3 regions of the Bradyrhizobium sp. USDA 4503 genome follow, and region 2 is predicted to be linked to each of the others. Evidence: riboswitches for the same ligand, from Rfam matches in the RefSeq annotation. Region 2 holds a riboswitch; each other region holds the start of a gene.
What was found. Region 2 has a riboswitch for cobalamin ahead of ACVMIH_RS01345 (DUF1636 family protein). Riboswitches for the same ligand answer to the same signal wherever they lie in the genome.

Region 1: it holds a riboswitch for cobalamin, as region 2 does, so the genes downstream of both, ACVMIH_RS25105 (TonB-dependent receptor) here and ACVMIH_RS01345 (DUF1636 family protein) in region 2, are expected to answer to the same signal.
Region 3: it holds a riboswitch for cobalamin, as region 2 does, so the genes downstream of both, ACVMIH_RS36415 (ribonucleoside-diphosphate reductase subunit alpha) here and ACVMIH_RS01345 (DUF1636 family protein) in region 2, are expected to answer to the same signal.

The regions. Positions count from the first base shown of each region.
Region 1 covers NZ_JBSRXS010000001.1:5,205,251-5,213,064, forward strand. The annotation lists gene ACVMIH_RS25085 (MBL fold metallo-hydrolase) at 1-692, shown strand, start outside; gene ACVMIH_RS25090 (ABC transporter substrate-binding protein) at 861-1,676, opposite strand; gene ACVMIH_RS25095 (ABC transporter ATP-binding protein) at 1,877-2,650, opposite strand; gene ACVMIH_RS25100 (FecCD family ABC transporter permease) at 2,647-3,690, opposite strand; cobalamin riboswitch at 3,803-4,000, shown strand; gene ACVMIH_RS25105 (TonB-dependent receptor) at 4,110-6,374, shown strand; gene ACVMIH_RS25110 (hypothetical protein) at 6,487-6,660, shown strand; gene ACVMIH_RS25115 (ABC transporter substrate-binding protein) at 6,867-7,814, shown strand, end outside.
Region 2 covers NZ_JBSRXS010000001.1:283,194-291,007, reverse strand. The annotation lists gene cobG (precorrin-3B synthase) at 1-882, opposite strand, end outside; gene cobN (cobaltochelatase subunit CobN) at 879-4,127, opposite strand; gene cobW (cobalamin biosynthesis protein CobW) at 4,127-5,161, opposite strand; gene ACVMIH_RS01345 (DUF1636 family protein) at 5,158-5,532, opposite strand; cobalamin riboswitch at 5,627-5,838, opposite strand; gene cobO (cob(I)yrinic acid a,c-diamide adenosyltransferase) at 5,875-6,528, shown strand; gene ACVMIH_RS01335 (cobyric acid synthase) at 6,540-7,814, shown strand, end outside.
Region 3 covers NZ_JBSRXS010000001.1:7,669,226-7,677,039, forward strand. The annotation lists gene ACVMIH_RS36400 (hypothetical protein) at 1-61, shown strand, start outside; gene ACVMIH_RS36405 (hypothetical protein) at 202-2,526, opposite strand; gene ACVMIH_RS36410 (SPASM domain-containing protein) at 3,480-4,361, opposite strand; cobalamin riboswitch at 5,725-5,940, shown strand; gene ACVMIH_RS36415 (ribonucleoside-diphosphate reductase subunit alpha) at 6,038-7,814, shown strand, end outside.

The DNA of each region.
Region 1 (7,814 bases), 4.9 Mb from region 2:
CCTACAGCTATCTGATGGGCGACCGCGTCTTCACCGGCGACACGCTGCTGATCCGCGGCACCGGCCGCACCGACTTCCAGAACGGCAGCGCGCGGGCGCAGTACGATTCGATCTTCAACCGGCTGCTGAAGCTGCCGGAGGAGACCATGGTGTTCCCCGCGCATGATTACAAGGGCGACACCGTCTCCACCATCGGCGAGGAGAAGCGCTACAATCCGCGGCTGCAGGTCAAATCGATCGACGACTATGTCGAGCTGATGAACAACCTCAATTTGCCGAACCCGAAGCTGATGGACGTCGTGGTGCCCGCCAACATGCATGTCGGCCTGCACCAGGACGAACTCGCCAAGGAAGGCCTCTCCCTCAGCGCGCGCGACGCCATCGCGAGTCTCGGCCGCCCCGATATCCTTCTGGTCGATTTGCGCGAGAGCGGCGAGCGGGCCAAGCACGGCACGCTCGCGGGCGCGCTGCACGCGCCCTATCCGGGGATTTGCGCCACCCTGCAGCCCGGCGGCATGCTGCGCGAGGTCGCCGCCGCAACCGGCCGCCGCGTCGTGTTCTTCTGCGCCTTCGGCGAGCGCTCGGCGATGGCGGTGGCCGCCGCGAAGAAGGCGGGACTGGCCAACACCGCGCATATCGATGGCGGCATCGATGCGTGGAAGAAGGCCGGCGGGCCGGTGGTGATGGGATAGTCTCATAACCCTTTAGCCCGCTCGCAAATATCTCACCGTCTGAGGTGCGAGCGAAGCGAGCCTCGAAGGGCGACGGCCACACTCCTTCCGCGAACTCCTGGAAGTATCCGGGCCGTGCATCCTTCGAGACGCGGCTTCGCCGCTCCTCAGGATGACGGGTTTGGAAGGTCACTGCGTCACTCGCTGCAACTCTTCCGTCAGGCGATCCAGCGCATCCGCCAGCATCACGCCGCCGCACACCGTGAGCCGCTCCGGCAGCACGATGCGCTTGCTTTGCGGATAGAAGCGCTCCAGCGCCGGATGCAGCAGGAAGGCGCGACCGTCATCCTCGGCGCGGTCGCCGGCTTCCGACACCAGGATGAAATCCGGCCGGAGTTTTACGATCGCCTCCAGCGAAGCAAACCCGCCTGCGCCGACGCCAAGTTCGCCGGCGGCGTTGGCGAGGCCGGCTGCCGCCAGCAGCGAGCTGACCAGGCTATGGTCGCCCGAGACAAAGCCGCGCCGCTCCAGCGGCAGCACGCGGTAATGATGCGCGCTTGCCGCCGCCCGCGCATGCGCGATCGTCGCATCGAGGCGCGCGATCTCGGCCTCCGCGCGATCGGGATGCTGCACCACATCGCCCATCGCGCGAATCTGGTCCTTCACCTCGTCCAGCGTGCGCGGCACGGTGAATTCGACGAGGTGCAGCCCGTGGGCCTTCAACAGATCGCGGGTCGCGCGCTTGTCGAACAGGCTGACCACGACGAGGTCGGGCTTGAGCAGCAGCACGTCCTCGGCCTCGCCGGACAGGCGCGGAAAGTTTCGCGCCTTCTCCGCGGCCCAGGATTGCCAGGCATCGCGCGAGAAGCGGCTGAGGCCGATAATCTGGTCCGGATCGGCCAGCGACAGCACGAGCTGGTCGCTGCAGACATTCATCGAGACGATGCGCGGTCCGGCGGCGAACGCGGCGCCGGCGGAAATAAGCCACAGCAGTATCGCGACCACCGCACCAAGATGAAGCGAAGCGAGATGGCTGCCACGCTGAAGGTGCGCCCCCTCTCCCGCTTGCGGGGGAGGGGTGGGGTGGGGGTTTCGCCGCGAGCCATATCGTGGAGAGAGCCCCCACCCGCTGCGCTCGTCGAGCGCAGCGACCTCCCCCGTAAGCGGGAGAGGTGAACTGAGCTTGTGGTGAGGCCGTGGCCACATCAGACGTCCGCCCACGGCACGATGACGGCTTCGCGCTGAAATTCGGCGCGATAGGCGCTGACCCGGAACACGCTGGCGAGGACGCTCTCCGACAGTGCCTCGACGGGCGCGCCTTGCGCTGCCAGCCGCCCCTCCGCGAGCACCAGCACATGATCGGCAAAGCGCGCGGCGAGTCCCAGGTCATGCGTCACCACGATCACCAGCACACCGGCATCGGCGACGTTGCGCAGCTTCTGCATCACGTCGATCTGGTGGCGTGGATCGAGCGAGGCGGTCGGCTCGTCGGCGAGGATCACCGGCGCCTCCACCGCGAGCACCCGGGCCAGCGCGACGCGGCTGCGCTCGCCGCCGGAGAGTTCGGTGACGCGGCGATCGCTGAACTCAGTGACGTCGACCGCCTGCATCGCGCGCAGCACCGCCTCCATATCCGTCTGCGACAGCCGCGCCGGATCGGTCGCGCCGTGCGGATAGCGGCCGAGCGCGACGATGTCGCGCGCCGGCAGCGGCCAGTGCACCATGTGCCCCTGCGGCAGGTAGGCAAAACGTTTCGCACGCTCGCGCAGCGGCAGCGACGCCAGCGGATCGCCGCCGATCCGGATCTCGCCGCCCGACGGAATCAGCCCGGAGAGTGCGCGCAGCAGCGTGGTCTTGCCGGCGCCGTTCGGCCCGACCAGCGCGACCAGATGGCCCGATGGCAACGACAGCGAGACATCGTGCAGCACCTTGCGGCTGCCGAGCGAGGCATTGAGAGCGGCGGCGGAGAGCAGCGTCATGCCACGCCTCCGCCGAGCGCGCGGCGTTCGCGCATGATCAGATAGAGGAAGAACGGCACGCCGATGATCGAGGTCAGCACGCCGACCTTGATGTCGGAGGTCGAGGGAATGATGCGCACCGCGATGTCGGCCGCGAGCAGCAACGCCGAGCCGGTGAGCGCACTGGGCACCAAGAGCCGCGCCGGATCGTGACCGATCACGGGACGCATCAGATGCGGCGCAACCAGGCCGATGAAGCCGATCGTGCCGGTGACTGCGACCGCGCCGCCGACGCCAAGCGCCACGCCCGTGATCACGAAGAGCCGCAACCGCCCGACGTCGACGCCGAGGCTCTGCGCCGCCTCCTCGCCAAGCGTCAGCGCGCGGAAGGCGCTCGCCTGGCTGAGCAGGATGGCGGCGCCCGCGACGATGAAGGGCAGCGCCAGCGCCACGTGCTGGAAGCTGCGGTCCTCCAGCGAGCCGAGCAGCCAGAACGCGATCTCCAGCACCACAAACGGATTGCTCGAGAGATTCATCACCAGTGCGGTCGCGGCTCCCGCAAAGCTCGAGATCGCGAGCCCAGCGAGGATCAGGATCAACAGCCCGGCATTGCGGCCGGCGATCGCAAGCAGCGCGAACACCGAGCCGAAGGCGGCGATGATCGCCACCACCGGCAGCGCGTAGGAGCGCACATCGGCGAGGCCCAGCGCGATCACCAGCACCGCGCCGAACGCCGCCGATTGCGGCGCGCCGAATAGCGACGGCGAGGCCAGCGGATTGCGCAGCAGCCCTTGCAGCGCCGCACCGGACAGCCCGAGAATGCCGCCGATCGCAAATGCCAGGATGGTGCGCGGCAGGCGGATCTCGCGCACGATCACCTGCGCCACATCGCTGCCGCCGCCGAACAGCGCCTCGATCACCGCGAGCGGCGACAGCCGCACCGGCCCGATGCCGAGCGAGAACACACACAGCAGGACCACGAGCGCGAGCAGCGCCGCCGTGGCGCCCCACCGGCGCCGCGCCGCGACCTCGGCCGCCAAGGCAAAATCCTGCGCGCTCATCGGATCCATGCTCTTACAGCGATCGCCGTGGCAGACAAGCGACACTCGACAAAAACCGTGGCCGCGCGGCCGCCGCCCGACTTCCGCCGGATTGACTTTGCTACCCGGCCGAACCCTAGATGAACATGACGGTTCTTTCATGAGATGAAAAGGGAATGCGGTACGGGGAAACTTCCCCAACGCCGCGGCTGCCCCCGCAACTGTATGCGGTGAATCCTTCGTCACAGGCCACTGGGAATCTCGGTCCTGGGAAGGCGACGAAGGGTAACGACCCGCGAGCCAGGAGACCTGCCGTCAGCCGTGGTCACACGCGATGCTGCCGGTCGGGGAGTACAGGCATGAGCTTCACCTGATGCTGTGAGCACGATGGTGAGACTGGTTCGCGGTGACGTGCCACTGACGTTGCCGAGGCCTTGCTTATGTTCTCCTTCCCTTTCCATCGGCGGCGCCGCGCGCTTCTGCTCGCGTCGACGATGATCGCGCCGGCGATCCTTGTCTCCGCAGCGCGGGCGCAGCAGGCACCCGCTCCCGATCAGCTGCCGGCGATCGAAGTCACCAAGCCGGGCGACCAGAACGTCACGCGCGCCAGGCCGGCCGCTGACGAAGCGCCGGCGCCGCGACGCCCGGCGCCGGGCACCTCGCAAGGCAACAATACAGGCAGCGGAGCCGGATCGGGCACGACAGGGACCGGCGTGGCCACCGGAACGGGCGGCACCGGCGGCCGCCAGTTCGCCGGCATTGTCGGCTCCTCCTCGGCCGTGATCACCGCCGACGACATCGCGCATTCGCCGGTGCAGTCGTTACCCGAGATCCTCGCGCAGGTGCCGGGCGTGCAGCTGCAAACGCCCTATGGCGGACCGAACGGCGCCAAGACGTCGGTCGACCTGCGCGGCTTCGGCGCATTCGCGACCGACAATACCCTTTTCCTGCTCAACGGCCGCCGCCTCAACGACGTCGACAAGGCCGGCTTCGACCTCACCACGATTCCGCTCGATTCGATCGAGCGCATCGAGATCACGCGCGGCAACAGCGGCGCGGTGCTCTACGGCGACAACGCGGTGGGCGGCGTCGTCAACATCATCACCAAGACCGGCGTCGGCGGCCCGCCGACGACGATGCGGGCCGAGGCCGGAGTTGGCTCGTTCAACACCCGCATGGCCGCGGTCTCCGCGGCGCTCAATTCCGGCCCGTGGTCCACCTCGTTCTACGGCAACGGCATCAAGTCGGACGGCTACCGCGTCAACAATGCGCTCGACCAGCGCAACGCCGTCGGCAACATCAACTACACGACGCCTGATCTCACCGCCTTCCTGACCGTCACCGGCAGCGACCAGAAGCTCGGCCTACCCGGCGGACGGCTGGTCGATCCGTCGATCGGCGTGAACGAGCTGCTCACCGATCGCCGCGGCGCCGCGACGCCCTTCGACTATGCCAACCAGCAGACCGCCAGCGTCACCGCCGGCTTCACCAAGACGCTGATGAACGGCGTCGACCTCATCGTCGACGGCGGCTGGCGGCAGCGCGAGACGCAGAGCGGCTTCTTCGGCACGATGCCGACCATCAGCTTCGCTTCGACCTACAATGATGCCGCGCTGCAGACCTGGTCGCTGACGCCGCGGCTCAGCGTCAAGAATGTGATGCTGGGCATGCCGTCGACAATCCTGACCGGCATCGACTATTACGATTCGACCTTCCGCGAGGCGCGCGGCGCCTATCAGGGCGTCGACCCGTTCCACATCTACAATATCGAGCAGCAGAGCGTGGCCGGCTATTGGCAACATACGCTGGGCCTGTTGCCAACGACCGACATCTCCTACGGCGCGCGCGTCCAGAATACCAGCATCTCGGCGCGCGATCGCTACGACCCGAATGCGCCGTTCGCGTTCGACACGCAGGCGGCACCGCTCGACAGCAACGAGACGCAATACGCCCTGCATGTCGGCGCCGAGCATCGCCTGACCGACACCTTCTCGGTGTTCGGCCGCGCGGCGCGCGCGTTCCGCACGCCCGATGTCGACGAGCGCGTCGCATCCGGACCGTCGTTCGATCCGCTGACCTTCGCCCCGATCCCGCAGAATTTCCAGCTCAAGACCCAGACATCGCAGGACGTCGAGGGCGGCTTCCGGGTCAAGACCAACCTGTTTCAGGTCCAGACCAGCGTCTATCTGATGGATCTCGAGAACGAGATCCATTTCAACCCGGTGCTGTTCTTCAACACCAACCTCGACCCCACCCGCCGCTATGGCTCGGAAACCAGTGCCTCGCTCAAGTTCAGCGATACGGTGACCCTGCGCGGCGGCATGGCGATCACCCGCGCGGTGTTCCGCGAAGGCGTCTGGACCGGCAACGACGTGCCGCTGGTGTCGCGCTACACCGGCAATCTCGGCGTCACCTGGAATATCTGGCAGAACTACCTGGTGTTCGACGCCACGGTGCGGGCCTGGAGCTCGCGCATCATGGACAACGACCAGGCCAACACCCAGAGCCGGATTCCCGGCAACGCCACCGCCGATATCAAGCTGAGCGGGCAAGTTGACCGCTTCTTCTGGTCACTAAGCGTGAACAACCTGTTCAACGCGCTCTATTACGACTACGCCATCGCGAGCACGTTCACCGAAGGCCGCTTCTCGGCCTATCCGCTGCCCGGCCGCACCTACATGGTAAAGGCCGGCGCGACGTTCTAGAGCGTGAACCGGTGGGGCGGGTCTGCCCCGCCGCACCGTCCCCGAACATTACAAACGCACCGAAACTGGGGTAGAGTTCCGGCAGCTGATTTGACCCGCGCAGGGGAAACGCATGGCCAAGGCCGGGAAGCAGACCAAGGGCGGCACGAAGACCAAAGACAAGACCGACGACAAGGCGAAGAAACCTCCGCCACCCGCAGCGCTACAGGACGATGATTATTACGAGGACGGCGATATCGCCACACCGAAGCTCGACCGCTACGGCAATGATGACGAGCCGTTGTGAGGCCCGGCGAATATCGATCCACAGATCCTGCGCGCAGTCGCGCGCGGCGGCCTCGTAGCTCGCGAGCTACCGAGCCCGGCTCGTCGTCGCCAAGCAGACATTAGGTCGCAGCGAGGTCATCGGCCGGACCACCCTTCCGGATTGGTTGCCCACCCCCTGGATGCTAGGCTTCGCATGGACGCTGGGTCCTTGCTGGGGGCGGTGCCATGAGGTTTGCGAAGGCGGTGCTCACGGTCTTCTGCATGATCGCGTCGATGTGCGACCCGTCCGATGCGCAACAGGCCCCCAGGAAAGTAGGAATCCTCGTCAACGGCAGCCCGTCGCCGCTGTTCGACTCCATCAAGAAGAACCTTCTGAGCGACTTCGCCGAGCGCGGCTATCTCGAAGGACGCGACATCGTCATCGAGCCGCGATTTGCCGAATCGAAGCTCGAGCGCCTTCCCGGTCTCGCCTCGGAGCTGGTTGGCGCGAATGTGGATGTCATCCTCGCACTCGGTGGCCCGGCGTCGGTCGCGTCGCAGAAGGCCACGTCGACGATCCCGGTGATCTTTGCGATCGTGACCGATCCGGTCGCGTTGAAGCTTGTCGCCTCGATGGAAAAACCGGGAGGCAATGTCACAGGCCTCACCAACCTCGATCCGCAGCAGGCCAGCGACCAGTTCAAGCTTCTGAAGGAGGCATTCCCCGGGATCACGCGCGTTGCGATTCTCAGTGATAAAACGATCCCCGGCGCGGATGAACGCGGGCTCGCCCCGATTGACCGCGCCAACGAGGCCGCAGCCAAGGCCCAGGGGCTGGAGCCGCAAATCGTGAAGGTCAAGGGTGCGGACGATCTGGAGGCCGCGATTGCCGGGATGGCAAAGGAGCGCGCGGAGGCGCTGCTGGTCCTTGAAGTGCCGGTGCCCTGGAGCAATCGAAAACGAGTCGGTGAACTGGCCATCAAGAACCGCTTGCCGGCAATGTTTCCCGGCGGCCAGGCGGACGCGGGCGGGGTGATTACTTATGGGGCCAACGTCGCCGATACATGGCGCGAGTTTGCGACATTCGCCGACAAGATTTTCAAGGGCGCGAAGCCGGGCGACCTGCCAGTCGGCGTCGTCACCAAGCGAGAGCTGATATTCAATCTCCAGGCGGCCCAGGCCGTGGGCGTCGAG
Region 2 (7,814 bases):
ACGAAGCCTCGGATCGCCGGCATCAGTCACGAGGTCCGCCCCACCGGGCATCTCGCGCATCCCCTCCACCAGCATCATCCGCCACGGTGTCATGCGGAGAGCCCGCGCGCAGCCGGCGAGATCGTTGAGCGTCTGGTGCGGCATTTGCCCGAAGGCGACGCCAACCATCGCGCCCATTGGATAGATGCCCGGCACGGGACTCGACGATTGGCCGACTGGTTCGGCATCACCGCGAAGCGACTGCGGCAGGCTCGCGCCGCCGGCGAGATGAGCCGCCATCCGTCGCCGCTCACCCCTGGTTCCGCCGGAGGTGACAAACCATTCGGCCAGCGCCAACGCGACCTGAACGGCCTCGCTCCGCATGACCGAAAGCCCGCGCTGCGCGCCATTGGCCCGCACCAGCAGTCCCCGGCCGCGATCGCGCTCGATCCTGATATCGGCGGACGCATCCGCCAGCATCCGCGCATTGCCATCATCGATTGCGAAGCCGAACTTGGTTGGAAGATCAAACGAGGCACCGGCAAGCCCCTGCTCAAGTTCGGTCGCAAGCGAGCGCGTCTCGTCGGCGAGAGTCCAGAACGGCGTCACCAGAATGTTTCGCTGCGCCTCGGTATTCGAGTCCGTGTCCAGCAACCCGAGTTCAGCGAGCCCATCGACCAGGGGCGGATAACCTTCATCGCTGACGCCGCGAATCTGGAGATTGGCGCGGCTGGTCAGGTCGATCAGGCCGTTGCCGTATCGCGCCGCCAGCCTGGCGATTCCCGCTGCCTGCGCCGCGTCCAGCCGTCCGCCGCGCGGGCGAATGCGCACCACGAGGCCATCGCCTGACTGCATCGGCCGCAGCGCGCCTGGACACCAGCCCTTGACCGCAACCGCGCTCATGAGGCCTCCTGCAGCGCAGCCGCGATCGAATTGCGCCGCGTCTGCCAGAGCGAGGCTTCATGCAATCTCGCGAAGCAGGTTTCGATCGCAGCCAGCGCCGCCGGGTTCTCGCGCGCCATGAAGCCGCGAACCTCGTCATTGCCGAGCGTCGCATCGTAGTAGAGATCGAACAGATGCGGCGGCACCGCGCCGGCAAGATGGGCGAACGCCGCCATGTGCTCCAACGTCGCTGTGATTTCGGCGGCACCACGGAAGCCATGGCGCATCATGCCCGCGATCCAGGCAGGGTTGGCCGCGCGCACTCGCACCACCCGTGAGATTTCCTCGGTCAACGCCCGGGCATGCGGCTGATCCGGCCGCGTCGCATCGAGGTGATAGAGCGATGGGGCTTTCGTGCCAAGGCGCCTCGCCGCCGCCGCGATGCCCGCCTCGTGCGCGGCGTAGTCGGCCGCCAGCAGCAGATCGGTCTCCGGCAGATCCTGGGTGTGAACAAAACTGTCCGCAGCCGCGAGCCGCGCCTCGATGCCGGCGCGATCGGGCCGCATCTCGCCGTCGGATGCGAGAGCCCACGACGATGCCGACAACCAGGCTTCGCCGGCCGCCTCGCGCGCTTCCGGTGTGAAGACGTCGGGGACCGACGAAATGCCAACGCCATAATGTCCGGGGCGAGGACCGAACACGCGCGCGATGCGCTGCCGGTAAGGATTCTCGTCCGCCTCGTCGCTGCGTTCGGACAACGCCTCCGCCGCGGCTTCGAATAACTGGGCCAGCCCTGAGAAGACGTCGCGGAACAGCCCCGACACGCGCAGCGTGACGTCGATGCGGGGACGGCCGAGTTCCGCAGGCGCGATGATGTCATAGCCCGACACCCGCCCCGATCCATGATCCCAGCGCGGCGCGATGCCCGCGAGATGCAGGGCCATCGCAAAGTCCTCGCCGGCGGTGCGCATCGTCGAGGAGCCCCAGAGGTCGACCACGAGTCCCTTCGGCCAGTCGCCGTGATCCTGCAAATGACGGCGCAGCAGCTCTTCAGCAAGCTTCACGCCTTGCGCATGCGCCGACGGCGTCGGCACCGCGCGCGGATCGACCGCAAACAGATTGCGCCCGGTCGGGAGCACGTCGCTGCGCCCGCGATAGGGCGAGCCCGACGGCCCCGGCGCAACACGCCGGCCGGCGAGCGCACCAAGCAACGCCTCCTTCTCCGCCTCACCGCAAGCGCCCTGCCCGAACACATGCAGGCCGTCGCCGAACTGGCTTTCCTTGAGGTCGCAGACGAAACGATCGATCTGCGGAATGGCCTCGGCCGCGGAGACCGACGCGGCGAGACCGAGATCGTCCTCCAGCCCGGCGATGCGCGCTTCGTCGCGGATCGCGGCGATCAGGCGCTGCCGCCGCGCCGGATCGAGACCATCGGCGGTCGAATACTCATCGAGCAAGCGCTCAAGATTGCGCAAGCCTTTGGGGACCGCGGCCTGTGCCAGTGGCGGCGGCAGATGACCGATCGTCACGGCACCGATCCGGCGCTTGGCCTGCGCCGCCTCGCCGGGATCGTTGACGATGAAGGGATAGACAACAGGCAGATCGCCGATCAGCGCCTCCGGCCAGCATGCGGGCGACAGCGCAACCGACTTGCCGGGCAGCCATTCCAGCGTTCCGTGCGCGCCGATGTGGACGACGGCATCGATGGCCTGCTGCCTGAGCCACAGATAGAACGCGACATAGGCGTGGCGCGGCGTGCGCGCGAGATCGTGATAGTCGGCGTCGCGCTGCCCTACCTCACCGCGCTCCGGCTGAACGGCAATGACCGATTTGCCGCAGCAGATCGCAGCGAAATGAAATGCGCCGTCACGGCAATCCGGATCATCCTCCGGCGCGCCCCATGCGCGGCTGAGATCGTCCTGCAGCAGCTCGGGAAGGCCGGAAAGCGCCGCACGATAGTCGGCGACGTTCCACGTCAAATTCCTGCGCAAAAGAATGTCGCCCAGTGACTCCACCGGCTCAAGGTCAAATCCCGCGCCCGCGAGATCAGCCAGCATCGCCCCGACCGAGGCAAGCGCATCGAGGCCGACGGCATGCGCGACCTGATGTGGACGGCCGGGATAGTTCGAGAGCACCAGCGCGAGCCGCTTCTCCTGTGCCGGCTTGCTGGCAAGCCGATGCCAGGCGGCCACGCGTGCGGCAATTGCAGCGACGCGCTCGGCATCCGGCCGATGCGCAAGATGCGCGAATTGCAGCTCAAGATCGCGCTCACCAGGCGATTTGAAGCTCACGACTCCTGTGAACAGGCGGCCGTCGACCTCCGGCAGCACCACATGCATCGCGAGATCGCCGGGCGAGAGCCCGCGGAGCGACAAGGCCCAATCCTCGCGCCGCGCGGTCGACAGCGCGACCTGGAACACCGGGCATGATGCAGCGTCGAACGGCGTCGTGCCGTCGTCACCGGCCGCGGAAAACGCGGTCGCATTGACGATGGCCGCTGGAGCGCATTGCGCAAGCTGAACGCGCAGCCAATCGGCCACGCCCGCAGCCTTCAGCGAAGTGACGAACACGCCATGAGCATCAAAGCCCCTCTCACGCAATGCATCGATCAATGCATCGACCGGCGCCGTATCGCCGGCCGCGAGGTAGGAACGATAAAACGTCACCAGCACGCGCGGCCGGCCGTCCGGTGCCGGCAACGCCGTGATGGCACCGCGCCGGGAATCGTAGACGCCGATCTCGGGAAGATCGATCTCGCCGACCACCGGCCCGGCATAGAGTCCGGACGCCAGCGCCAGTTGCGCGATCACGGCCTGCGCGGCAACCGGGCCGCCCTTGTCGCACAGCACCTTCAGACGGCGCAGCGTCGAGACCGGCAAGGTCGAGAATTCATCGAGCCGCAAATCGTCGCGGCCATCCGCCGGCAGCACGACCAGGGCGATGCCGCGCTCCTTCGCCAGCCGATGCACCGCGGCCAGCCCGTATGACCAATAGGGCTCGCCGCCGATCAGCCGCACCAGAATGCCGCGGGCGTGCGAGAGCGTCCGCTCGATATAGGTATCGACCGACAGCGGATGGCGCAGCTCCGCGAGATTGGCGAGCCGCAGCGACGGCAGCGCAGCACGGCCGCGCCGCCAGCCGGCCGCGAAGGCAGCAAGATCGCTGTCGGAAAACGACAACACCACGAGATCGGCCGGATCCTGGCCGAGGTCCCTTGGCGTCGCGGTCTCCTCAAGGCCGCGACTCTCGCGGAAGACGACGTGCATCAGACACCAAGCCGTGCCCTGATCGCGGCTTCATCGATGTCGGCATGTTCGCCGATCACGACGAGCTTCGACTGCCGTGCCCGGGCACCCCAGGGCATGTCGAACTGATGCCGCACCCGCTCGCCGACCGATTGCACCAACAGCCGCATCGGCTTGCCTTCGACCGCGATGTAGCCCTTGGCGCGCAGCACGTTCTGCTCGCGCGCCAGCCCCTTGATCGAGGCGACCAGCGCGTCGACATCCGAAACTTCCGGAAGATCGATCACGACGGAATTGAAATCGTCGTGCTCGTGTTCCTCCTCGCCATCGTGATGCGACGGCCGCGCCGCGAGATCGCTTTCCGCCGCCGCCCCGAGCCCGAGGATCACGCGCGCGTCGATCGTGCCGTCGACGACGGGCAACATCGGCACCTCGCGCGGCATCTCGGCCGCGATCACCGCTTTCGCTGCCTTGATCCCCTCCGCCCCGGCGAGATCCGCCTTGGTCAGCAGCACGATATCGGCACAGGCGATCTGGTCCTCGAACACTTCCGACAGCGGCGTCTCGTGGTCGAGATTGTCGTCCGCTGCACGCTGCGCATCCACCGCGGCCGGATCAGGCGCAAAACGGCCGGCGGCGACGGCCTCGGCGTCGGCTAGCGCGATCACGCCGTCGACCGTGATCCGCGAACGGATCTCCGGCCAGTCGAACGCTTTCAGCAGCGGCTTCGGCAGCGCGAGCCCGGAAGTTTCGATCACGATGTGATCGGGCTTCACGTTCCGCGCCAGCAACTGCTCCATCGCCGGGATGAAATCGTCGGCGACGGTGCAGCAGATGCAGCCATTGGCGAGCTCGACGATGTTCTCGGCCGGACAATTGGCGTCGGCGCACGACTTCAGGATGTCGCCGTCGACGCCTTCGCTGCCGAATTCGTTGACCAGTACCGCGAGCTTCTTGCCGTTGGCATTGCGGATCAGATGCTGGATCAGTGTCGTCTTGCCGGAGCCGAGAAAGCCGGTCACGACGGTGACCGGAATTTTGGCGAGCGTGGTCATTCTGCGGCCTCCGGCACGACGGGAAGAGGTGGAATGCGGGCGAGCGATTGCTTGCGGAAGATTTCCGGACGGCTGCGCCACGGCACGATGCCGTCGGGCGCCGCCGCATAGGCGGAGGCACCGGCGATCACATCCGCGGCATTATCAGCGGACAGTCGGCCGTAGACATAGGACCAGCGCCCCGGCGCGCTGAGCGCGACCGAGCAACCCTGGCTGCAGGCCGACAGGCATGCGACGGGAACCAGATTGACGTCATCAGGCACGCCGGCCTCGACAAGCGCGGCATGCAGGCGTGCACCGGGCGCGAGCTCACCTTCCGCCGGCGTCTGGCCGGCGCGGCAGGTGATGCAGACATGAAGTGTAACGCTCATCGCCCTTCCTGGATTGACAGCGGGAAGCGATGAGGCACACGAACCGATTTTGGATAGGTTCGTTCCCCGTCGCGGAACACCCCGTCCGCCGGTTTCACAACATGCTGCGTTGGCAGGTCTCCCGGCTTGCGGAGCAGGTTTTACCCTTCGATGCCCACCTTCCCGACTCCGTATGGAATCAGTGGCTTGGGCATCTCTCCGGTCACGGTCGCGGGGGCGGCTGCGCTTCGGGCCCGATTTAGCGGAGCCCTATCGCATTCCCTCTTCGCCTGTCGTAGGACAGGAACCAACGCAGGACCACCATTCGTCCAAGCCTCGCACTTGTCAAGCCGAAGGAATGTGATGACTTCTGATGGAAAGGACGCTGAAGACGGCGCCGTCGGCACCGATCTTTCGCCGGATGCGCGCCACGCGGACAAGATGGCGAAAAAGAAGGCCGCCCGCGACCGCATCATGGCGACCAAGAGCGGTGAAAAGGGCCTGATCATCGTTCATACCGGCGCCGGCAAAGGAAAATCGTCCTCCGCGTTCGGCATGATCGTGCGCTGTGTGGCGCACGGCTTTCCCTGCGCCGTGGTGCAGTTCATCAAGGGCGCCTGGGATACCGGCGAGCGCCGCCTGCTCACCGGGCATTTCGGCGATCTCTGTCAATTTCACGCCATGGGCGAAGGCTTTACCTGGGAGACGCAGGATCGCGCCCGCGACATCGCGGCAGCGCAAGCCGGCTGGGAAAAGGCCAAGCAGCTGATCGCAGACCCGAGCCTGCGCATGGTCGTGCTCGACGAGATCAACATCGCGCTACGCTACGACTACCTCGCGATCGCCGATGTCGTCGACTTCCTGACCACGTCGAAGCCGCCGATGACCCATGTCGTGCTCACCGGGCGCAACGCCAAGGAGGAGCTGATCGAGATTGCCGATCTCGTCACCGAGATGACGCTGGTAAAGCATCCGTTCCGCTCCGGCATCAAGGCCCAGCCGGGCGTCGAGTTCTGACGGGCATCACGATGGCGCGCGCATTGATGATCCAGGGAGCCGGCTCGGACGTGGGCAAATCGCTCATCGTCGCCGGCCTCGCCCGCGCCGCCAGACGGCGCGGCCTGCGCGTGCTGCCGTTCAAGCCGCAGAACATGTCGAACAACGCCGCCGTGACCGTCGATGGCGGCGAGATCGGCCGCGCGCAGGCGTTGCAGGCGCTCGCCGCCGGCGTCGAGCCGCACACCGACATGAACCCGGTGCTGCTGAAGCCCGAGACCGATGTCGGCGCCCAGGTCATCGTGCACGGCAAACGGATCGCCACCGCACGCGCGCGCGAATATGCCGGCATGAAACCATCGCTGATGGGCGCGGTGCTGGAGAGTTTTGCGCGCCTGAAGCAGCGCGCCGATCTGGTGCTGGTCGAGGGCGCCGGCAGTCCCGCCGAGGTCAACTTACGCAAAGCCGATATCGCCAATATGGGATTTGCGCGCAAAGCAGACGTGCCCGTGGTGCTGGTCGGCGACATCGACCGCGGCGGCGTGATCGCGCAGCTCGTCGGCATCAAGACGGTGATCGACCCTGATGATGCCGCGATGATCCAGGGCTTTGTCATCAACAAATTCCGCGGCGATCCGACATTGTTCGACGACGGCTATCGCCTGATCGAAGAACGCACGGCGTGGCGCGGCTTTGGCGTGCTGCCCTGGTTCGTCCGCGCCGGCGAACTTCCGGCCGAAGATGCGCTCGGGCTCGGCGAGGCGCGCAAGCCCGGCCAGTGCAAGATCGCGTTCCTTGCGCTGTCGCGGATTGCCAATTTCGACGACCTCGATCCGCTGAAGCTCGAGCCCGGCGTCGATCTCGTGATGGTACGTCCGGGCGAAGCCATCCCGGGTGATGCGAAGCTCGTCATCCTGCCCGGCTCGAAATCGACCCGCGGCGATCTCGCCTTCCTGCGCGCGCAGGGCTGGGACATCGACCTCCTCGCGCATCATCGCCGCGGCGGCCATGTCCTCGGCCTGTGCGGCGGATACCAGATGCTAGGACACAGCGTCGCCGACCCCGATGGGATCGAAGGTCCTGCCGGCGAAACGCGCGGGCTCGGGCTGCTCGATGTCGCAACCACCATGACCGAACAGAAGACGCTGACGCGCTCCAGCGCGGTGCATGCCGCGACCAGCCAGCCGATCAGCGCCTATGAAATCCATATCGGGCGCACCGACGGGCCGGATCGCGCGCGGCCCTTTGCATCACTCGACGGTACGGCTGAGGGCGCGGTCTCCGCAGACGGGCGCGTTCACGGCAGC
Region 3 (7,814 bases), 7.4 Mb from region 2:
TATGAAGGACATGTTGGCCGTCACCGACGTTGAAGGTGAAGCTGTCCAGCGGCGTCTTTGAAGGTCTTCTCCGCGCTCGCGGAGACAAGTTTGCCGAGCTCTCCTCTGATGCGCTTGCCGTTTTAAGTTCTCTGAAAGCAAACGATTCGATGTGGTTTCGGCGGCCTGAGTAGCCGTGCAAGGTGCCAACGAGCACCTCACTCAGTCAAATTGCGGCCGATGAAACAGAAGAATGCGGCCTCCGGGCAGGCTTTCGGCCGTGTAGGGCTGACCGTGGATCAAAAAACAGGTCATGGGGACGCCCTGGCTCGGCAGAAGGCCCAGGTCTTGGAGCATGTCGATCACGAGAGGCGAAGCCTCTCGGGGGCCGTGCCTCCAGTCTTGGCCGAACAACTCTCCAAGTTCAGGCACTTGCGGGGCCGGCTGATGGCTCCATGCCGAAGCCGCAGACGGAAGTGGAAGGTTTGGCCCCGGTGCCGAAGGGGCGTCCTTTCGTAATTCGAGCGTGGCGGATGGATTAAACCCGGGTACAGGGCCGCCATAGGTATGCAGGGGCGCCGTCGGCGTCGCAAGGGCAGCTTCACCCCGCAAAGCGAACCTAGGGTGGTGGATAAGTTGAACGTCGTTGGGCCCTTTCGGTCCCAATACAGCCGTGTAGCGTTCACCGGCAATCTCATAGTTCATCACCGGATATTCCGCATTAGGCAAGAAGTCCCAATTACCCAACTTAGAAAGCATCATGTCTGGAGCTGGCTGGGTGTGATGGGAAAAGTCCTTCGGCACGGCGAATGAAACATCAAACGTGTCGCCGACGGCGAGAGAGCGCAGATGAATAAGCTGAATATCATTGTGCCCTCCGGGTCCTAACACAGCAGTATAGGGTTCACCGTGAATGTCGTAGGTCTTCACCGGCTGCGTCGCGTCAGGTAACAGACCCCAATGGCTCAGTTTGGAGCGCATCATATCCGGCGCGGGCTGGTTGCCGTGGGAGAAGTCATCTGGAACGACCAAAGAAGCATCAAAGCTTTCGCTGACTGGAAGTGGCGTTGTGGCCGGGGCGGCACCGCCTTGGTCCATCATCCGTGGGAAGTACTGTTCAGAGGCAAGGTTCTGCAATCGCGGGTTCGGCGGTGAGGTTGCAGCATCGAGAAACTCTTCTCGGCCGGCACTTTCAATGGGCAGGTTGGCAGTTGACTCCAGTTCCCGCAAAAACTCCGGCACAATAAGATCGTCCGCGACCAGGAAGCCCTCCAGATCCGCGGCTTCGAAAAGCTGTTTCTGGGCTATGCTTTGCACGGGCGAAGGGACGACCAGATTCACCCGCGACGCCGGTTCCGGTGCATCGAAGGCCATCCCCGGCAGCAAATCATCTCGATCGATGCCATGGAAAAGCGCCGCTTGGTCGGCGCTTTGCAGGTTCGAATGGGAGGCTGCGCTCATCGTTCGCCAAAGCGCCGATTGATCGTAGGGTGCGGCTGCCATCAGGCTCTCGCGATCCGTAGCATCGAAAAGCTCTTCCTGAGCAAAACTCTGTACGGACGAGAAAGCGGGGGCGCGCATTCCCTGCCAAAGTAACGGTGCATCGAAGCCGGAGACCGCAAGCTCTCCGCTCCGCGCCGCGTTGTCGAAAAGCACATCCTGCGCGACACTTTGTAGGGGAGAATGAGCGGCCAAATCCATTTCACCCCAAACCTGCGGAGCATTGAGATTGCCAGCCAGCAATACGCCCTGATCCGCAGCATTCTCCAAAAGCTGGTTCTCGACAGTCAGCATGGACGAACGCGCGGCCGGCTGAGTTGGCGGATGCGAGCCACCTCCTTGTCCTTCTAAATTGTCCTGCCTGACGCCCGCGCGATAGTCGCGGAGTCTGTTCAAAGCGTAGCGGAGTATCTTGTCTTTCGGGAACAAAGTATCGGCGTGACCGCGCAACGTGTCGGCACTGAGCCTGGCAATGGACAGGGGGCGGAGAGCTGACGCCAACTTCCGGAGGCAGCTTGCGTAATTTCCGGCCGTTTTCGCGTCGATCCCTCGACCGAAGCCTGCCTCGGCGGCCTTCCTAATGAGGCGTTCGTCTTCGTTCGATGGACGGTAATGTGTCGTGATCCGAAGGGGGGCGCCAGGCTTGCGGTAGCGGCTGACAATCAACAATGCTGGGGCGATAATCTTATCGTTTGGCAGCAGCTTCTTGGCGCAATCGAGCAGCGTATCATCATCGAGGGCCGCTATTGATTTGCCATCCTTCTTCAGCGCCTCAGCCAACTTGCGAAGGCGGCGATCGTAAATGCTGATGGTTGTCGGCCCAGGCGGTGGTCCTCGCTCGAGAGCCGCACCAGACGCTGCCTGGATCAGGCGATCGTCTTCCTGAGTGACATCGTAAAGCTGACTGTGAGCATATATAGGCCCCAGCTGTTGCACATCTGCCAGCTGCTGCTCAAAGTGGGCTTGCTGCGGTTGCCGTTGTTCCACGTTTGTCTCGGACGCAGCGGGACGATTACCGGCAGGGTTGATATTGTCAAATTGGTTCATGGTCGCGTCTCCGCTTGCATCGGTCTCGGCGCCTCGGTACTAGCGGTGGCTGTCCAAAACCTGACGTGGCCCCCAAGCAAGACAGAGAATGACAGCGAACAAGGGCGGCACCCAAGGCGATGCTGAGTGTTCGCGTCGCGAAAAGGAGAGCGCAGGATGACAAATCCTTCAACTGAGGTTCGAACTGAAATGCGATGCGAGGACCTCGATCCAACGCTCAGCTCGCGATCGCGAGGATCCCAGGCCTGTCATCGTGATGATCGGTCTGCCATTGGCCGAGTTCGCGATTGATGAGAGGAGAGCGTATCGCTCCTTCAGCCAGATAATCCCTCCCCCCATGAGAACGGTCGTCGGCCAATACTGTTTGCGCTATGAGCGTCCTATTGAGCGGAAGATCAGCGTAAATGTCGCAGTTGATTCTGCGGCAGCATCTCACGATGCGCAGGTGATGACCTTCCGGGGAACGAGTTGTCGGATGCCCACATCGCACGGTTTGTGGGAGCTGACGGCACCGGCGCCGCCGTGTGCGGGTTTTCTTGGGACGATCCGCAAGTCGATGTCGTTGTGATCGATCGTGGATGGAATATTCTGTAGCTATTCACCTTGCTGAATTGCAAGCGCAACGTTGGTCGCGTCAAGGCGGGCATGTGGGGCAGGCCCGTTACGCTCTCTTGTACTCTCGAAACTTCCATTGGAGAGCGGTGTTGAATTACTGAACACGGCAAGGGCTTTTGGATCAATCGAGAGGCACGAGATCAACCGCGAGGCCGAATCGTTCGTCATCCTGCCGGAAAAGCATCTACCACCTCCAGTCGCACCAGTTGAACATAGGCGATCCTCGGGGCTCTCTTACGGGCGGGCCCCGGCTCGTGCATTTCGCCGAAGCGCGCTCTGATCCGCCTTCTGGCACTAGTCCAGCTGGTGCGGCGAGCTTCCATTGGTATCGCCATTCCTCACAGCGCGCGGGCAGGGGCCCTACAGCATTCCGGCTCCGGTTTGGCAAATTCACACGTCCTGCAAAGTAGAAAGCCATCCGTACCGTTCATGCGGTCGGCGATTTCGCTAAAGATCCGGCCTTCGAACAGATCTTCGTACTCGTCGCGCAAAAGATTCCCAATGACATGACGCCGCTCAAAATCCATGCAGCACAAAGTAACATCGCCGTTTGGAAGAAGGACATTCCGATGTTGCTGTTTCCCATTGCATGTCAGAGTGCCGGCGATCGGCTGCCGCGGGGTGATCATTTTCGGATCTATATGTCCTCGCCTGCTACTCAGCGGCCGCAAGCGTTGCAGCTTTTTGGCGGGGATTACATCGGCTAGATCAGGATGGATTTTACCCAGGATCACAAATTGAATCGAGGGAATGTTTGCCTCAATCAGTCGGCGCATGACATTGATGTAGTTTTTTCCGACGAGGCGGCTGTTCATATAAGTGCCATCGTCGGGAACGTGCACGACGAAAGTCTTGAATCGGAGCATTTGCAGGCGTCGAACGTCAGTCCTGTTCATTCCAACAAGGGTCGTGAAGATCCGGACGTCGTGGCCGCGTGCGTGAGCATGCTCAACCATCGTGCTGCAATGCGGATGCAACCAGGGTTCCGAATATCCGGAAAAACTAATGCCAGTAGCTGTCGGTACGCGTGAGAGACATTGCTTGAAATCCTGAACACCCAGATGCTTGGCTTGGGATACGGGCCTTTGGCGATCTGCAAACTTGTCCTGGGAGCAATAAGAACATCTGACGATGCAGCCGGTGGTCGTGGTTATCTCCAATACCCGATGGCCGGGCTCAACCACACGCAACTCTTGTAAGACCCTAGGGTATGCCGTCATGTATCTGGTCCTTTCAGGTGCCGGAGCAGGCAATTGCCGCAGATCGAGCGCAGCTAACGCAGCGTCGCGCCTTGCCTGAAACGATCGCAACCGGAGTTTGGACGTTGGGCCAGATGCCTTGAATGAAGCCCGTGCCTTGCCACGCTGGTTTCGACAACAGGGTACAGGAGGACCCGTACGGCGCTCCTCTCTCTGGGTGTCGATTGCCGCCTACCACCATGTCTGCGCCTAGCATCCTCCTCTCCTCCAGAAACACGTCAGCTCGACAGCTCTTAATGTTGTCGAGGAGAGCCGCAAATCGGGCTCCGGGAGGTGCTCGATCCTGAGGACCACATCATCTCCGTGTCGCCGGACCGGGCAGTCAATCGCCGACATGGGACCGCCCAGAGGCGACATACGTTGTTCCGATCGGGTCCGAAATGCCAAGCTTGTTTGCCAAACAGTCGTGGCTTGCGCCGAATCCTGCAACATGACGTCGGGTACGATTCAAGCGCGTCGGGCGTGATCCAGCACGGCCCTGGAGGCTTTCGCGTGTTGCGAAGAGTGCTCTGGGTCGCGATGAGAGGCGCGAACGATCCGGAAATCCTGATGGACGCGGCCGAGTAGGACCAACCTGACTTCTTTGGGCACCGAACAGTAGGCGAGGCCTTTATCGGCAGATCGCGAGAATGGGCCAGACAATTGGTCCGCTACAAACATGCACCGGGCACGTGCCGAATTGATCAGAAGGGCGGCGACCTAGATGCGCCGCGACCAAATCGATCTGCTATGCGCGCCGAACAGCAGCTATACTGGCTAGAAAGATATTGACCAGGCGATCTCGGTGGGACGGACCTGCTCCTTCATTGTGAGACAAGGCTTGCGCCGACGGTAAATTCACGAAGGGAGCCGGTTTCGTCGCGCTTACAGCGGCTTAGCCGCTGCGAGCTCGATGAGCTTTCGTGTTCTTCAGGGCCCTCAGCCGTTCGAGCAGCGAGATCGCGCGGGGAGCGTCGTGCGTCGAGGAGCTGACTGCGTCGGCTACGTCCATGATAGCTTTCCAGCGCCTTAGACACGATTTCATCTGGATCGTTGACGCTGATAGCTTCGAAGATCTTGAGCTGAAGATCCGCTCATACTCATCGGAACGGAAAAAACGGTCTCAGAGCCTTTGGTAGGATCTACGTTCCAGATCAGCATAGACTGATGAATGGTCGGCCGGATTTCTGGATTGATTTGCCTGAACAGCCACAGGTGGACGTGTATGGATAGCGGAACATACCGGTGCTCGGCGCCGGCCGCTCCATTCATTGACTTCGCGGTGTCCTCTTCTGAAGCTTGATGTCCCCCAAACGAGACTTGACGAATCTCGGCATGTGACGCCTAGATGTAGATCTGTCATGGTTCTTCCATCCTTTATCTTGTAGGACAGGAAGCTAAGAGGGAACCCGGTGCGCCGAACGGCTACTCCGGGGCTGCCCCCGCAACTGCAGGCGGTGAGCGGTTGTCATCATGGGCCACTGGCGCAGAAACGCGCCGGGAAGGTCGACAGCCGCAGCGACCCGCAAGCCAGGAGACCTGCCGCGACAGAACAAACGTCCTCGGGCGGGGTGCCCCGGTGGAGCGCTTGCACTGAGGGACGTTTGTCTCCCTGCAAGTCGTCCGCGGCCCCGGCTCCAAACATCGCGGGGTTGCCGATGTCGCCGTCTTTTGATTTCGATCAACAGGGTCATCTCGTTACACCATCCAGTGTGCGGGCAGCGCACGCACAGGCAGAGCTTGCCCCGCTTCAGCGGTCTGTTGCGCAGCCTCCATCGCTGGCCCCGCTGCCGCGTCCCCTCGCGCCAGCTCCAAAGCCGTCTGACCTTGCCCTTGATCGATCGCGCGACAGCCTCCTGACATCGTTCGGCAAGCTGACATTGACCGACCGTTATCTGCTCGCGGGCGAAGGCGTCCAGGACATGTTTGCGCGGGTATCGTGCGCGTTTGCGGACGATGTTGCACATGCTCAGCGTCTATATGATGCAATGTCCCGACTGTGGTTCATGCCGGCGACGCCGGTGCTCTCGAATGGCGGCAGCTTGCGTGGTCTACCCATTTCATGCTTCCTCAATTCGGTCTCGGATTCGCTCGAAGGTATTGTCGGCGTCTGGAACGAGAACGTCTGGCTTGCCTCCAACGGCGGCGGCATCGGTACCTACTGGGGGAATGTTCGCTCGATCGGCGAGAAGGTGAAGGGCGGTGTCACCTCGGGCATCATCCCGTTTATCCACGTCATGGACGGCCTGACGCTGGCGATCAGTCAAGGCTCGTTGCGGCGAGGCTCGGCGGCAGTCTATCTCGATGTCCAACATCCCGAGATAGAGGAGTTCCTTGAGATCCGGAAGGCGTCCGGCGACTTCAATCGTAAGAGCCTCAACCTGCATCACGGCATCAACGTTACTGACGAATTTATGCATGCCGTGCGAGCCGGGACAGCGTTCGCGCTTCGCAGTCCAAAGACCAGCGAAATGGTTCGCGAGATCGACGCTCGCCAGCTGTGGCAACGTATCCTTGAGAACCGGCTGCAGACCGGCGAGCCTTATCTCTTGTTCATCGACACCGTGAACCGCGCCCTTCCCAAGCACCAGCGCGACCTCGGCCTCAAGGTCTCAACCTCCAATTTGTGCAGCGAAATTACCCTGCCGACCGGCATCGATCATCGCGACGAGGAGCGCACCGCGGTGTGCTGTCTCTCATCGCTCAATCTCGAGACATGGGACCGGTGGAGCGAGGAGCCGGGCTTCATCGAAGACATCATGCGTTTCCTTGACAACGTGCTCACCCACTTCATCACGGTGGCGCCGGAGGGCATGAGGCGTGCCCGCTATGCTGCCCTACGCGAGCGCTCCGTCGGCCTAGGTGTCATGGGCTTCCACTCGTTCCTTCAGGCCAAGGGCATTCCGATGGAGAGCGTCCTGGCCAAGTCGTTCAATCTGAACATGTTCCGGAAAATCCGGCGTGATGCCGACGCGGCGTCGGTGACGCTCGCTCGCGAGCGCGGCCCTTGCCCGGATGCGCTGGAACGCGGCGTGATGGCGCGATTCAGCCATAAGATCGCAATTGCGCCGACCGCCTCGATCAGCATTATCTGCGGCGGCACGAGCGCTTGCATCGAGCCAGTCCCGGCCAACATTTACACCCATAAGACATTGTCTGGCGCCATCTCGGTGCGCAATCCGCATCTCGCCAGGGTACTCACGGCCAAGGGCGCCAACACCCCGGCGATATGGCAGTCGATCATAGCGCACGAGGGATCGGTCGCTCATCTCGACATCCTCTCGGAGCACGAGAAAGCGATCTTTCGCACCGCTTTCGAGATTGATCAGCGCTGGATCATCGAGCTCGCCGCCGACCGCGCGCCGTTCATCTGCCAGAGCCAATCGATCAACCTCTATCTGGCGGCCGACGTCGATAAGTGGGATCTCCATATGC